DNA from 3 places in the Paenibacillus sp. fava2 genome. Region 3 is predicted to be linked to each of the others. Evidence: riboswitches for the same ligand, from Rfam matches in the RefSeq annotation. Region 3 holds a riboswitch; each other region holds the start of a gene.

What was found. Region 3 has a riboswitch for cobalamin ahead of AC4G46_RS09255 (energy-coupling factor ABC transporter permease). Riboswitches for the same ligand answer to the same signal wherever they lie in the genome.
Region 1: linked by a shared signal. The riboswitch ahead of AC4G46_RS04815 (S-layer homology domain-containing protein) and the one ahead of AC4G46_RS09255 (energy-coupling factor ABC transporter permease) in region 3 are both predicted to bind cobalamin.
Region 2: linked by a shared signal. The riboswitch ahead of AC4G46_RS02115 (anaerobic ribonucleoside triphosphate reductase) and the one ahead of AC4G46_RS09255 (energy-coupling factor ABC transporter permease) in region 3 are both predicted to bind cobalamin.

What each region holds. Positions count from the first base shown of each region.
Region 1 is NZ_CM177755.1:1,101,673-1,103,940, forward strand. It holds cobalamin riboswitch at 435-642, shown strand; gene AC4G46_RS04815 (S-layer homology domain-containing protein) at 914-2,268, shown strand, end outside.
Region 2 is NZ_CM177755.1:477,731-479,998, reverse strand. It holds tRNA gene AC4G46_RS02125 (tRNA-Thr) at 38-109, opposite strand; gene AC4G46_RS02120 (MTH1187 family thiamine-binding protein) at 188-502, opposite strand; cobalamin riboswitch at 863-1,093, shown strand; gene AC4G46_RS02115 (anaerobic ribonucleoside triphosphate reductase) at 1,432-2,268, shown strand, end outside.
Region 3 is NZ_CM177755.1:2,220,510-2,222,777, forward strand. It holds gene AC4G46_RS09250 (ArsR/SmtB family transcription factor) at 1-770, opposite strand, end outside; cobalamin riboswitch at 908-1,096, shown strand; gene AC4G46_RS09255 (energy-coupling factor ABC transporter permease) at 1,277-2,041, shown strand; gene AC4G46_RS09260 (energy-coupling factor ABC transporter substrate-binding protein) at 2,041-2,268, shown strand, end outside.

The sequences.
Region 1 (2,268 bases), 1.1 Mb from region 3:
ATAGTCTGTGAGAACAGGTTAGCTTGCCAGGGCGGGGAGTTTAGGCCAACTATATTGGGTTGGAACAGCCGATGTGGTTAGAGTGGTCTGTGTAAAAGTAAAAGGTAGTCTGCAAGGACAGGTTAGCTCACGTGGCAGGTAGTTTGAGTTAGAGTAGCTTAAGTGCTTGGGCAGACTTCATGCTTTGTGTAGTCCTTATGGCTAGTGGTTGTCTGGTCTAGGTAGGAGCAGAAGGTAGTCTGCGCAGATAAGGTGGTTGCCAATTAAGAGCAGTCCGCATATACACCGCCCCTTCTGACACAAGCGGCTGGTTGAAGCAAGCTCTGTGCAGCTTTATTCCGCCGCTAATAGCTGACATGGGATGGAATGAGATTGTAACAGCTTTTCTATGGACATAGAGGGAAATAGTAGATATGATTATGAATATTAAAATTTAATAAGCTATTGAAAAGGGTGCGCGTTCTTGTGTTTCATAGAACCGCTTAATAGGGAAGGCCGGTGCAAGTCCGGCGCGGTCCCGCCACTGTAAATGCAGAGCGACTCCTGCGGATGCGCCACTGTCCGGCTGTTTATGCTGACGGGAAGGCAAAGGGGAAGCGATGAGGCATAAGCCAGGAGACCTGCCTTTTTTCATGGACGTTTCACTTCTTCGTGGGGTAAGAATGCGGAACACATGCAGATGAACTGCGGCTTAGAGCAGATGCGCGCCTTGCAGAAGGTACGCCTGCTGATGGCCGGCCTGTGAGCAGCAAGCTCAGCTTACAAGCTGTCCAGCCGTTAATTTGTATTCTTCCCGGCCGCCCTTAACAGGGCGGTTTTTATGTTGGGCAAGTGAGGCTGCGGGGGAATCCCAGTCCGTGCTGCTAACTGCACTATTTGTACGATCATTCTATTAACAGAAAAGGGGTTAACAATGAAGAAGAAATTCTCTGCCAGGTATTGGCGGCTTGGCCTGGCTTTATTGCTGGTTATCTCGATTATTGGAGGCGCTGTTGTTCCCTCCGGACAAAGCTATGCAGCCGCTGATTCAGCGGTGCAAAGTGCTGAACGTGTAACAGATGCTGTGTATGCAGCAGACGCTTCCTCCTCGGAACTGCCGGTTACTCTGGAGGCAGTAGCGCAAAATGGACAAGTTACTGTAAAAGAGGCCACCTATAAAACTGCCGAATATATTTTGGGCAGCGGTGTGACATCGGAATGGCAGGCCATCGGGCTGGCCCAGGCCGGCTATACCGTACCTGACAGCTATGTGCAGGCACTTGAACAAAAGGTGAAGGCTGCCGGCGGAAGCTTTTCCAGTGTAACGGATTATGCCCGGATCGTGCTCGCAGTAAAGGCTGCCGGCGCTGATCCGGAGAATTATGCCGGTACCGGCACCACTGCAGGCTACAATCTGATTGAGAAAATTTATAACAATACCAGAATCAGCGGGCAGACCCTGAATGCCCCGGTATATGCGCTGCTCGCACTGGATTCCGGTAATTATACCATTCCGGGCGATGCGAAATGGACCAAATCTGCGCTGCTCGGCGAGATTTTGTCCAAGCAGAATGCGGATGGCGGTTTTACCCTGTCCTCAGGTGCAAGCGACCCGGATATGACAGCAATGGCTTTGACGGCGCTGGCTGCACACCGGAATGAACCGGGCGTAGCGACAGCCGGACAGAAGGCGGTAGCCTGGTTATCCGCTGCGCAGGACAGCAAAGGCGGATACGGCGACAACAGTGAAAGTGCTGCCCAGGTTATTATTGGTTTGACCTCCTTTGGCATAGATCCGTCAGGAGCTGAGTTTACCAAAGCAGAAGGAGATCTGACCGGAAGACTGCTGAGCTTCTTTACAGCCGGCGGAGGTTTTGCCCATAACGAAGGCGGGAAGGTCAATGCGTATGCTACCGAACAAGGTCTGCAGGCGCTGGTTGCCTATAATCTGTTCAGCGGCGGAAGCAACGGGAAGCTGTATGATTTTACTAAACCGGCAGCGCAGAATCCGCTTGTATATGTACCGCTTGTAATTGAAGGACCTCAGGGTACGCTGGGCCAAGGGAATGCCTATGCAGGCAATGCCCTCGAAGCGCTGGAGAAGGTTGCTGCCCAGAACGGGCTGGCGCTTACGAATCCGTCCGGCAATTATGTTACGGCCATCGGCAATGTAGCTGCGGGAATGTTCGGCGGCTGGGATGGCTGGAGCTATGCTGTCGTCCGCGGAGGACAGTGGCTGTATCCGGATGTAGGCATGAAGGATTTCAGCCTCAAGAGCTCTGACCGGAT
Region 2 (2,268 bases), 1.7 Mb from region 3:
ATATCCGGGGAACCGCGCTACATAAGGGATTTCACGATGCTGGTGAAGGGAATTGAACCCCCGGCCTACGCATTACGAGTGCGTTGCTCTACCCCTGAGCTACACCAGCCTGAAGCTTGGGATACCCGTCAAACAAAAAATATTATACAACTTTTGGCGAAATTCGCCAAGACTCTTTTATCCTGCGCTACACCTGACCGTCCTGCAGCTTCTGCTCGACCGACTGCAGCTTGCTGCGGCTTGTGGAAGGCTTGTCACGGCGGTCATCAATCTTGAGTGAAGTGGATACACGCTGTGCCCCGGCATTGAACGGAGACTCGTGCAGCGCCTCTACAGCCGCCAGAATTCTGGATACCGGACCCTCGATAATCGTTCCCATGGAGGTCAGCTCAAAGGTAATTCCCTCCACCGTCTGCAGCACGCGCTGCATGTCAGCCACATAGCTGCTCAGACTGGTACTGCCTGTGCCGATCGGAATGACTGTAACTTCACCAATTGCCATCGTTAGATCCCTCCTGACAAAAATTTGTGGCCTTTAATCACCTTCATTGTAGCAACTCCACAGTTCTGCCACAAATTTAGCCACAAAAAATTCATCATTCTCCCTCTACATAAACCCTATACCACCGCTAAGCCGGTCTCTGTAAATCTAGTGTCAGAATCACTAGATTTATGGAGTCTTTGTGGCAGCTTTTCGGACAATTTATGAATCCTGCCGGCCTCCATTTAGCATCAGGCTGTGGATTACCTGTGGACTAGTTGTGGATCACCTGTGAGTAAGCGGGCTGAAGCCGCTCCCCGCGCGGCTTTGTAAATAATGGTTTACAAACACAATATATTGGGGTATTTTTATATTCATCAACCAAATATAGTGGAAGCAGGTGCTTTACTCTTGATAAGAGAGTACAAGCTTAATAGGGAAGCGCGGTGCAAATCCGCTGCGGTCCCGCCACTGTAACCGGATTGCCCGCCGGGAGAACACTTCCTGTCAGGCGCACCCACGGCATAGGCCACTGGAGGGCGGACAAGCCCCCGGGAAGGAGCCGCTGGATGAACCGGGAGCCAGGAGACCTGCCTGTTTCCGGGCACCATTATTGACCCCTGCGAGGAACAGGAGAGGTGTCCGTATGCGGCCTGCAGCAGCAGAATCAGCCTACCCGGATGACCGGGACATCAGGCTGCCGATACCTGAGGACGATAGTCCCTATTGCCTTCAGGTATCGGCTTCTGCAAAGGATAAGAAGGCAGATCATGCCCCTTCTCCTGACACCCAGACCTCTGGCAAATATCCGCTTATACGGGTATTTAGAACGCATCCGGGCATTTTCCGCCTCCAAGGCGGGAGGTGCCTTTTTACTGGGCTCAGACAGACTACATATTGAGGATTAAATAGATTTAACGGACCACTATACCGAGAGGAGAGAGTTACATATGACGCTGCTGGAGAAACGGCACAATAGCGGACAAGCTGCACAGGAGGTTCTTCTGAATGAATTGATACATTTAGGCCGGGACATTATCGACAGCGCCGATCTGGATCTGCTGCGTGAGAATGCGAACCTGAACGGAGAAAGCTTTTCCGGAAAAATGAGTAAATTCGGCAGTGAATATTCCAAATGGTATGCCCGCAATTTCACCATGCCGCCGCAGCTCGTACAGGCAACGCTCGATAACGTCGTTTATGTCCATGACCTGGACCAATACGCTATCGGAACAACCAACTGCATCTTCATTCCGTTCGAGCGCCTGCTGCGCGAAGGCTTCAACACCGGCAACGGCAGCGTCCGCCCTCCTAACTCGATTATGACGGCAATGTCGCTGGTGGCGATAATCTTCCAGTCCCAGCAGAATGCCCAGTACGGCGGCGTATCCGCCAACAAAATTGACTTTGACCTTGCGCCATATGTGACCAAATCCTTCGCCAAGCTGTTCCGCAAGGGTCTTGGCTACTTTGAGGAAGGCGAGGCAAGCGAAATCGCCGGAGAGATCACGATGAGCCGCAGCGATCTGGCTGAGCAGTATCCGCGCTCCTTCCGCTTCGCACAGAAAGAGACCGAGATCGAAACGCTGCAGGCTGCAGAGAGTATGATCCACAACCTGAATACGATGTCCAGCCGCTCGGGCGGACAGATTCCTTTTACCAGCATCAACTACGGCACCTGCACTTCACCGGAAGGCCAACTGGTTATCAGCTCCCTGCTGACCGCAACGATGAACGGCCTGGGCAGCGGTGAAACGCCGGTGTTCCCGATCCAGATATTCAAATGC
Region 3 (2,268 bases):
CCGACTTGATCGAGCGTAATATCCGAGAGCTTGAGGCCGTCCATAAAGGTTCCCTTCGGCGTTATGCGCAGCTGCTTCAGCAGCCCGTACTGGTTGGTAAGCGCAGGCCACCAGGAGGGGGTATACTTGCCGCGGCTGTCCCCGTAGTCGCCTGGACTCGTCCAGAAGCCGAGCACAGTGCCGTTCAGGGTAAAGGTGATGTCCGAAGGCCAGTTATTATTGATCGACGGTGCCTCGGAGGCGATTTCCATTGTAACCACAAGCTCCTCCGGCTGCTGGCTGGATAACAGGAAATTGGGAATTTTGTATTCGACAAAGCCTTTACCGAACCAGAGAATGCCGGCATTCATCCGCTCCATATCCCAGAAGTAGCGCGGATCGTCGAAGCTGCCAATCACCTGTGTGGTGGTGGCAAGGCCGCAGGTCGGTTCAATCTGGAAGTCGGAGTAATGTCCGACAGGAATCTCCTTGCGGTGGGCTTTACGCTCTGTTTTGTCCGGGGCCGGGAAGAGAATCTCAGCCCGCTCGGCCGCAAGGGAGCAAATCTTCTGCAGCCCGCTCTTTCCGGGAGCCATATGGGTAGTAATCAGCCCGGCCGCCTCCAGCTTGCGCACATGCATCGTCATGATGGCACTGCTGAGATTCACTGCACCGGCCAGCTCCTTGACGTTCATCGGCTGTACCGCAAGCAGCCGGAGCATGTGCAGGCGTACTGCACTGGATAAGGCTTCATAGACCGGCAGAGAGTCTTCGGTAAGATCAAGTTTCATGGTGAACCTCCGTTACATGTTAATTAATTAATAATTATATTAGTTAAGGCGATTTTACACAAGCCAAATCAAAGAAAGCTTCCGGTTCACTTTTATCACAGACAAGCTTGCACGCAGATTATTATAATGTACTCGATAAAATAGCAAGCGAACAAGGTGCCCTTGCCAGAGCAAGGGGTAACAGGGAATCGGGTGCAACTCCCGAGCGGTCCCGCCACTGTAAGAAAGAGCCAGGCTCCAGCATGTCACTCGGGCAAGTACCGGGGAAGACGGGGCAGGGCGTTATGATTTCGAGCCAGGAGACCTACCTTGTAAGCGCACACCACGACTCTACGCGGATAGGAGCGGTGTACGAATAGGTTCAGGAATCGAGGATGTCCGGCACTGCTGCAGGCAGAGGGCTCTCTTTTGCATACCTGATGACGTACATATACTCCCGCCCCTCAAAGGGCGGGAGTTTTTGGTCTGCTGCTGTACAAAACAGTGATTTTGGAAGGGGAAAAGGTATGGGGAAAAGCGGAATTTGGCGTTTTGCAGCGCTGATCGCGGGATTTACCGTCTATTTTTTGCTGAATGAACCGGGCACGGCGGCAGCGATGCACATCATGGAGGGATTTTTACCTGTAGGCTGGGCTGTTTTCTGGTGGGCAGTGTTTATCCCGTTTTTTGTGCTGGGCATTGTCAGGCTGAACCAAATGACCAGGGATAACCCGGAGCTGAAGCTGCTGCTCGGCTTGTCCGGGGCATTCACCTTTGTGCTGTCGGCGCTCAAAATGCCCTCCGTCACCGGCAGCAGCTCCCACCCGACCGGGACAGGCCTCGGCGCAATCATGCTGGGGCCGGTGCCAATGAGTGTGATCGGCTCGGTAGTGCTGCTGTTCCAGGCGTTATTGCTGGCGCACGGCGGCATAACGACACTCGGGGCAAATGCTTTTTCGATGGCGGTGGCCGGACCGTTTGCCGGCTATGCGGTGTACAGGCTGATCATGAAATCCGGCGACCGTGAAAAGCTGGCCGTATTCTGTGCCGCTGCGGCCGCAGATCTGATGACCTATGTGGTGACATCGTTTCAGCTGGCTGTTGCTTTTCCGGCGGCAGACGGTGGTGTGGTTGCTTCATTGATGAAATTCGGCGGGATTTTTGCAATAACCCAGATTCCGCTGGCGGTAAGCGAGGGGCTGCTGACGGTGCTGCTGTGGAACTGGCTGAAGTCATACAGTCCGAATGAGCTGTCACTGCTCAAGCGGCAAACGAAAGGGGGGAGCCTGTAATGAAAAGCATATGGAAAAACGGGCTGATGCTGCTTGCGGTTGTCCTTCTGGTGGTGCTGCCGCTGCTGTTTGTGAACGGGGAGTTCGGCGGAGCCGATGATGCCGCGGAGGGAATAATCACCGAGATTGCCCCGGACTATAAGCCCTGGTTCGGACCGCTGACGGAGCTGCCGGGTGAAACAGAGAGCATGCTGTTTGCGCTGCAGGCGGCAATCGGAGCGGGAGTG